DNA from 2 places in the Cellulomonas sp. GbtcB1 genome. Region 1 is predicted to be linked to the other one. Evidence: riboswitches for the same ligand, from Rfam matches in the RefSeq annotation. Region 1 holds a riboswitch; the other holds the start of a gene.
The links. Region 1 has a riboswitch for S-adenosylmethionine ahead of KVT14_RS03540 (methylenetetrahydrofolate reductase). Riboswitches for the same ligand answer to the same signal wherever they lie in the genome.

Region 1 (4,182 bases):
GAGCTGCGGCTCGTCCTCGACGTCGTGCGGGACGTGGAACAGCGACGTCGACGTGGCGACGGCGACCTGCCGGGCGCCGAGGCCCTCCAGCGACTCGAGCGAGCCGAGCGCGGCGTCGAGGTCCGCACGCCAGATGTTGTGGCCGTCGACCACGCCACCGACGAGCACCTTCGACGCCAGGCCCTCGACGGGGCCGGCGGGCAGCGCGCCGCGGACCAGGTCGAGCGCGAGGCCCTCGACGTCGGTGCCGGCCAGCACCGGCAGGGCGTCCTGGAGGTCGCCGTACGGCGCGGCGACCAGGATCGCGGGGCGCTCGGAGGCGGGCAGGTCGGTCGCCAGGGCGCGGTACGCCTCGGCGGCCGCCGCGAGCAGCCGGTCGGCCGGGACGCCGGTCGAGTCGGAGACCAGGGCGGGCTCGTCCAGCTGCACCCAGGTGGCGCCGGCGCGGGCCAGGTCGCGGAGCAGCGCGGCGTACACCGGCAGCACGTCGGCGAGCCGGTCGATCGGCAGGAAGTCCTCGGGCGAGCCCTCGGCGGCCTTGGCCAGCGCGAGGAACGTCACCGGGCCGACCAGCACCGGGCGAGTGAGCACGCCGTCCGCGAGGCCCTCCGCGAGCTCGCGCACCGGGCGGTCGCTGGCGTACCGGAACGGCGTCGCCGGGCCGATCTCCGGGACGAGGTAGTGGTAGTTCGAGTCGAACCACTTCGTCATCTCGAGCGGCAGGTCGTCGCCGCGGCCGCGGGCCACGGTCGAGTACCCCGCGAGGTCGAGGCCGCCGTCGGCGGCGAGCAGGTCGGCGAACCGCTCGGGCACGGCGCCGAGGACCGCGGCCGCGTCGAGGACGTGGTCGTAGAACGAGAAGGCGCTCGGGATCGCGGGCAGCCGGGTGTCCAATCCGAGCTCGGCCAGGCGGGTGCGGGTCCGGCGGCGCAGGTCGGCGGCGGTGGCCTCGACCTCCTCGGCGCTCGCGCGGCCGGCCCAGAACGCCTCGAGGGCCTTCTTCAGCTCGCGGCGCGGGCCGATCCGGGGGTAGCCCAGGACGGTGCCGGCGGGGAACGGGTGGGTCAGGTCGGTCATCTCTCGCCTCAGCTGGTGGGAACGGGGGTCGGGTTGGTCGTGGGGGCGGACGCGGCGGCGGCCGGCTCGAGGCCGACGCGCAGGTGCGCGCGGGGGGCGTCGCCGCCCAGTCCCGCGCCGTCCAGCAGGTCGAGCGCCGGGCCGTGGGCGTTGAACGTGTAGAGGTGCACGCCGGGCGCGCCGCCGTCGAGGACGGCGTTCACCAGGTCGACGCCCAGGCGGGTGCCCAGGCGGTGCCGCGCCGCGACCTCTGCCGGGTCGTCGGCGTCGAAGGCGTCGAGCCGCGCGAGCAGGGTGTCCGGGACGGGCACGCCCGTCAGCTGCGCCACGCGACGGAGCCGGGCCGGGTCGGTGGTGGGGATGACGCCCGGGAGGATCGGGATCGTGACGCCGGCGTCGCGCGCCAGGGCCACGAGCTCGAGGTACGAGCCGGCGTCGTAGAACACCTGGGTGATCGCGAAGTCCGCGCCGGCCCGCTGCTTGGCGAGCAGGGCCGCGACGTCCTGCTCCCGGGTGCTGCCGGCCCCCGCGTTGCCGCGCGGGAACGCCGCCACGGCGACGGACAGCGGCCGGGTGGCGGCGCGCACCGCCTGCGCCGGGCTGCTGGCGCACCGCCGCCGCTCGACGTCCCGCAGCAGCTCCACGAGGGCGCTCGCGGTCGGGAGGCCCTCGGGGTGCGGCTCCCAGGAGCGGTCGGCGGGCGGGTCGCCGCGCAGGGCCAGGAACGACCGTACGCCCTCGTCGAGGAACTCCTCGATCGTCGCCGCGAGGTCCTCGCGCGAGCTGGCGACGCAGGTGAGGTGCGCGATCGGGGTCAGCGAGGTCTCGCGCAGCAGCCGCCGGACGAGCTGTCGGGTCGTGGTCCGGGTGCTGCCCGAGGCGCCGTACGTGACGGAGACGAAGTCGGGGCGGGCCGCGGCGAGCTGCTGCACCGTCGACCACAGCCGGGGCGCGGCGTCCGGGTTCCGCGGCGGGAACAGCTCGAACGACACGGTCGGGCGGTCCACGGCCCCGAGGCCGTCCGGCACGGCGGTGCCCGCGAGGTGCGCAGGTGCGTCGTGACTGCTCATCGTCAGCTCCATCGAACCTGGCGGAAGCACCCGCACCCTCGGTGAGGAGGGGGGTTGCTGCGACGTCGACGAGCCAGGTCTCTCGGTCGCTCTGGATGGGTGCCGCCACACTAGGCCCGGCGGCCGTCGCCGTCCACTGCCCCTGACGCGTCATCTTTCGGTGACCGGGCTCACACCGTGGATCCGCCGTCGCGCCCGCGGCCGGGCGGGCGCGACGGCGCCGTGCCAGGCTGCATGGGGTGACCGACCTGCGCACCATCCCGCTGCCCGACCGCCGGATCGACGCCCGGGCCCTGGTGCCGCGGGACGCGCCCGAGGCCCTGGTCCTCGGCGAGGTCCGCGCGCGCCTGGGGGAGCGGCCCGTGCACGACGCGCGGGACGACTCGGTCGTCTGGGTCGACATCGACGCGTGCAGCGTGCACCGCTGGGCCGAGGGCGACCACGCGCGCGACGCCGTGGTCAGCGTGCCGTCCCCGGTCTCGCTCGCCTGGCCGTCCGCCGCGGGCGGGCTGCTGCTCGCGACCGCGGACGGCCTCGGCGTGCACGACGGCACGACCCTCGGTCCGCTGACCCGGCCGGCGGACATGCCGCGCGACTACCGGTTCAACGACGGCGGCGTCGACGGCGCCGGCCGGCTGTGGGTCGCGACGATGCCGCGGGACGGCTCGCCGGGCGACGGCACCGTGTACCGCGTGGTCGCCGGGGAGGGCGGCCTCGAGGTCGACGCGGTGCTCACCGGGGTGGGGGTCGGCAACGGGCTCCAGTGGAGCCCCGACGGCGCGACGCTCTACGTCACGGACACCAGTGCCGCGACCGTGTACCGGCTGCCGTACGACGCCGTGACGGGCACCGCCGCGGCCCCCGAGCCGTTCCTGTCGTTCGACCCGGACGGGCCGCAGCCCGACGGCACGACGGTCGACGGGGAGGGCTGCCTCTGGGTCGCGCTGTACGGCGGTGGCGCGGTGCTGCGGTTCGGGCCGGACGGGACCCCGCTCGGCGCGGTCCGCGTGCCCACGGCGCAGGTGACCTGCCTGGGGTTCGGGGCGCCGGGCTCGGGGCGGGCGTACGTGACGACCGCGCACGCGGACGGGGACCCGGTGGCGGGGGCGGTGTTCGGTGTGGACGTGGCGGTGGACGGACTGCCCGTGCGGGCGTTCGGGGAGGGCTGACGCCGTCGGGCCTCGGCGGGCGGGCGAGCCGCCCCTCAGCCCGCCAGGAGCTGGTGGGCGCGCTGGTGCGACACGCCCAGGACGGTCCCGACGTCGCGGACGGAGAGCCCGGCGTCGCGCAGCACCCGGGCTGCCGCGCGCGACTCGACGGCGGCCTCGCGGTTCGCGCGGTGCGCCTCCGCGCGCAGGCGTTCGGCGGCGCGGACGTGCGCGCCCACCTCGTCGGGGACGGCCGGCCGCAGGTCGACCTCGACGTCGGAGGGGTCGACCTGCGCGACGAAGGCGATCGCCTCGCGCATGGCGGTCGCTGCCTGGTCCAGGCGAGCCACCTCGGAGATGGCCCCGGGGTGCTCGACGCACTGGAGGACCCACCAGCGACGCCCGCGCTCGGCCGTGACCGTGTACCGGGTCACCGCCACCACCCCTTCCCGAGCACCGACGCGAACTGGTCGAAGAACTTCCGAGCCGTGACGTCGTCGATCTCGGAGTGCCGGCCGAGCGTCGAGCGCACGCCCCCGACCACGACGCCCGTGTGGTTCGTGAGCTCGACGACCTCGTACGGCACACCCGCGTCGCGGGCGGCTCGCCGGACCCGGCGCAGCACCGCAGTCCGTCTCACGAGCGTAGTCCTGTGTGGGATAGACACTCAAGGCAATGTCGCACTAGAGACACCTGCGGCGGGTGGCGGCGCACGGATGCGTCACCCCCCGGCGCGCGCCAGGACGACGGGGCAGTCCGCCAGGTGGTCGTCGACGATCCCGCACGCCTGCATGGCCGCGTAGGCCGTCGTCGGCCCGACGAACCGGAACCCGTGCCGCTTGAGCTCCTTCGCCAGGGCCGCCGACTCCGGGGTGGTCGCCGGGACG
Region 2 (4,182 bases), on a different contig from region 1:
AGGTAGGCGAGGTTGTACCAGAGCAGGAGCTGCAGGATCAGCGGCACGGACCGGAACACCCACGAGTACGCCCAGGACACCGACTGCAGCAGCGGCGACCGGGACAGCCGCATCAGCGCGAGCACCGTGCCGAGCCCGAAGCCGATCACGGCGGCGACGGCGGTCAGCCGGACGGTGGCCCACACGCCCTCCAGCACGGACGGCCAGGTCAGGTACTGCGCGACGACGTCCCACTCCCACTGCGGGTTGGTGAGCAGCGAGCTGAGCACCATCGCGAGCAGGACGGCCACGCCGGCGGTGGCGACCCAGCGGCCGGGGTGCCGCGCGGGCAGCACGGGCAGGTCGGCGAGGACCTCGGGGCGGTCGACGTCGAGGGCGGCCGGCGGCGCGCCGGGCCCGGCCGCGGGGGCCGTGGTCGCGGCGCTCACCGGGCGAGCCACTTCTCGAACGCGTGCGGGACGAGGTCGCCCGGGTACGCGGCGGGCTCGAACAGCGGGGTGTACCCGGCCGCCAGGTACAGGCCGACCGCCTCCGGCTGCTTCGGGCCGGTCGTCAGGTAGACCCGGGGGTAGCCGGCCGCGGCGGCGCGCGCCTCCAGCGCGGCGAGCACGACCCGGGCCAGCCCGCGGCGGCGGTGCGCCTCGTGGGTCCAGATCCGCTTGAGCTCCGCGGTCGGCACCGCGGGCGCTCCCTCGGCGTCCCGGGCGCCCGGGTCGGCGAGCCGGGCGGCGTCGCCGTGCTCCGGCTCCCACCGGCGGCGGAACGCCCCGCCCGCCACCGGCTCGCCGTCCTCCAGCACGAGCACGAGGGCGCCGTGCGGCGGGGCGAACTCCTCGACGCCGTAGTGCTCCAGCTCGTCGCGGAGCTCGGCGGGGGTGAGCAGGCCGGTGTACCGGGTGCTGTACTCGTGCGCCAGGCCGTCGAGCAGCGGCCCGACCAGCGGATCGTGCAGCCGGGCGTCGCGCACGGCGAGCCGCGCGGGGTCGAGCGGGCCCGGGTCGAGCGGGGCGGGGTCGATCGAGGCGGCGTCGAGCCGGGCGGGGTCGATCGAGGCGGCGTCGAGCCGGGCCGGGTCGAACGGGGCCGGGTCGAGCCGGGCCCGGCCGATCGCGGCGGGGTCGAGCCGGGCAGGGTCCGGCGCGGCCGCGTGGGACGCGCGTGCCCGCAGCGGGGTCGTGGTCATCGGGTCACCTCTCGGTGGGTGCGGGGTGCGGGGTGCGGGGTGCGGTGGCGGGCGCCGTCAGGGGCGGGGCCGTCAGGTGAGGGCGAACGGCGCGGCGGACCAGGGGCCCTCCGCGAGGGCGAGCCGGTCGGCACGGGCGTCGGTACGCCCGTCGGCCCGTCCGTCGCCGCGGGCGGCCGACGCGCGGCGGCGGACCACCGCCGGTTCCCGGTCGCCGGGCTCGTCGCCGTCGCCGGGCCGCAGCCGGAACGCGCCCGCCTGCTGCAGCGCGGGAACCGTCCGCTCGACGAGCGCCGCCAGGTCCGCCTCCACCGAGGTCGGGAGCGCGACGAACCCGTCGACCGCGCCGTCGCGGACGGCGTCGGCGAGCACGGTCGCCAGGTCGGCCCCGGTGCCCGCGACGACCGCGCCGGCGACGCCGATGTCCGGCCGGTCGACGGAGCGCACCAGGTCCAGCCGCGCGAGGGCGGACTCCCGGTCGTCGGCGAGGGCGACGTCGACGTCGAGCAGGACGCGCACCGCGTCGGCGGGCCGGCCCGCGGCCACGGCGGCGGCGCGCACCCGGGACCGGGCCGCGGCGGCGGCCTCCAGGTCCGGCGCCGTGAGCCGGGCGACGTCGGCGTACCGGCCCGCGAGCGCCTCGGCGGCCGGGCCCGCGACGGGCACCACCACGAGCGGGCGCTCCGCGGGGGCGGTGCCGTCCCCGTCGCCACCGCGAGCGGTGCTGCGAGCGGCCGACCGGCCACGGACCGCGAACCGGATGCCGTCGTGGTCGACGCGGAACCGGCCGTCCCCGCCGCGGCGCACCGCGCCGGGCTCCCCCGCGGCCCAGGCGGCGAGGACGGCGTCCAGGGCGGCGGCCGCGCGGTCCGCCCACCGGCGCTCGGCAGCGGCAGCGGCAGCAGCGTCTGCGGGAGCCCCACCGGCAACGTCTGCGGCGGCGGCTCCCGCGGCAGCGACTGCGGCAGCGGCAGAGCCCGCGGGAGCAGCAACGCGAGAGGCGGACCCGGCCCCGAGGGCCCCCGGCTCGGCGAGGTCGGCGCGGCCGCCGGTCGCCCCCGGGCCGGACAGCTGCCAGCCCGCCGCACCTCCCGCCGCGTTCTGCACCCCGCGGACGCCACCCGCGAGGTGGCCCGGCTCGACCTGGTCGTGCGGGACGCCCGCCACCAGCGCGGCGGTCCGGACCAGCGGGGCGACCCGCGCCGCGGCGACGGCGGCGTCGAGCCGGCCGGGCACCTGCCGACGCCCGGGGTGCAGCAGCAGGGCGTCGCCGAGCACCACGAGGTCGAGCAGGCCGCGATCGGCGCGGTGCACCAGGCGGGCGAGCCGCTCGCCGTCGAACGCGCGGGCGGCGACGGCGCCGTGGGCGCCGACCGCGCCGGGCCGGGCGCCGGCGGCGGTCAGGTCGACGCCGAGCAGCGCGCGGCGGCCGGCGCTGGGGGACGAGAAGGGCATGACGGCTCCGTTCGGGGGCGGGTGGTGAGGCGGTCGCGGGCGCGCCGGGGCGCGCCACGGCGACGCGCGGGCGGCGGATCGACGAGCGGGCAGGCGCCCCGGCTCGCCGAGATCGGACCCCCGCGCCGAGATCGGACCGTGGAAGGTCCTATCTCGACCCGCGCGTCCTCTCTCGGCGCGGGTCGGCGCGGACCGAGACGAGCCGGCGCGGGCCGGGCGGCCCGCTCGCGCGGATCGGTCAGGTCGGCGCGGTGGGCGTCCCGAGACGTGACCGGGCACGGCGCGGGCGCCGCGGGGCCGGGCTCAGGCGCCGCGCGGGGCCGGGGTCACGCGCCCCGGGCGGGGCGCCTGGCCGGGGGCTGCGCCGTCAGCGGCGACAGCGACAGCGGCCGCCGGGCGCGGCGGCGGCGGTCGGCAGGGCGGGTGCCGAGGGCGCCCACGGCGCCTGCACGGTCCGGCTCATGCGTTCTCCTCGTGTGCCCCCGCCCGGTCGGGCGGGTCCGCGTGTTGTCCGTCGCCGGCGGCGGCGGACCTGGTCCTCACCCGGGGCACCCACCCGCGCGGGGGGTTGCCGTCCGACCAGCCGGGGCTTCGCGTCGGAGCTCATGACCACCCGGCCCGTCCCGGGGCCCGCCCTGCGGCGCACCCCGGTGGCGAACCGGTGCCCGGAACCTACGAACCGGACCCGGGGGCGTCAACGGCCGGGCCGCCGCGTCTCGCATGCCGGAGCGATGTCACAGGACCAAGGTCCCAGGCGTTCGCACGGTCCCGGATCGTGAGAACTCGCCACCCGCCGGCGCCGGCGGACCCGGAGCGGTGCTAGACCTCCGCCCCGAGGTCACGAGTCCCAGCGCCAAGCCCCGGCTGGCTGGGCAGCAACCCCACGTCACGGCGGGGTGCTCCGGGAGATGACCTGGCCGTCGGCCGGCACGCGCCGCTCCGCCGCACGGCAACCGTGATCGACCCCCTTTGCGAGGCCACCATGTCGTCCCCGTCCGTCGTCGCCGTCTCCGGGAACCCGCGCGCCGGGTCCCGCACCCTGGGCGCCGCGCGCGCCGCCGCCGAGCGCCTGGCCGCGCTCACGTCGGCCGACCGCGCCACCCCCGCCGCCGTCGAGGTCGTCGACCTCGCGACGCTCGCCGGCGAGCTGCTCGCCCCGGCGCACCCCGCCGCCGACGCCGCGCTCGCGCGGGTGGCCGCCGCCGACGTCGCGGTCGTCGCGACCCCGGTCTACAAGGCGTCCTACACCGGCCTGCTCAAGGCGTTCCTCGACCTGTACGGCCCGGACGGGCTGGCCGGCGTCGTGGCCGTGCCGCTCGTGGTGTCCGGCAACCCGGCGCACGCGCTCGCCGGCGAGGTGCACCTGCGCCCCGTGCTCGTCGAGCTGGGCGCGGTCGTCCCCGCGCGCTCGCTGACCCTGACCGAGGCCCAGCTCGCCGACCTCGACCCCGCGCTGGACGCGTGGCTGGCCCGGGCCGCCGCGCCGCTCCGCCGGGCGCTCGGGCTCGCGCCGGCCGCCGAGCCCGCCGCGTCCGCCGCACCCG

Region 2: it holds a riboswitch for S-adenosylmethionine, as region 1 does, so the genes downstream of both, KVT14_RS01165 (LLM class flavin-dependent oxidoreductase) here and KVT14_RS03540 (methylenetetrahydrofolate reductase) in region 1, are expected to answer to the same signal.

The regions. Positions count from the first base shown of each region.
Region 1 is NZ_JAGXJG010000005.1:100,071-104,252, forward strand. Features, by position in the region: gene metE (5-methyltetrahydropteroyltriglutamate--homocysteine S-methyltransferase) at 1-1,077, opposite strand, end outside; gene KVT14_RS03540 (methylenetetrahydrofolate reductase) at 1,086-2,147, opposite strand; SAM riboswitch class I at 2,141-2,249, opposite strand; gene KVT14_RS03545 (SMP-30/gluconolactonase/LRE family protein) at 2,387-3,316, shown strand; gene KVT14_RS03550 (hypothetical protein) at 3,352-3,729, opposite strand; gene KVT14_RS03555 (ribonuclease PH) at 3,726-3,935, opposite strand; gene KVT14_RS03560 (DNA-3-methyladenine glycosylase I) at 4,017-4,182, opposite strand, start outside.
Region 2 is NZ_JAGXJG010000001.1:255,149-259,330, forward strand. Features, by position in the region: gene KVT14_RS01155 (amino acid ABC transporter permease) at 1-428, opposite strand, end outside; gene KVT14_RS01160 (GNAT family N-acetyltransferase) at 425-1,183, opposite strand; gene KVT14_RS01165 (LLM class flavin-dependent oxidoreductase) at 1,256-2,638, opposite strand; SAM riboswitch class IV at 3,136-3,249, opposite strand; SAM riboswitch class IV at 3,475-3,578, shown strand; gene KVT14_RS01170 (NAD(P)H-dependent oxidoreductase) at 3,621-4,182, shown strand, end outside.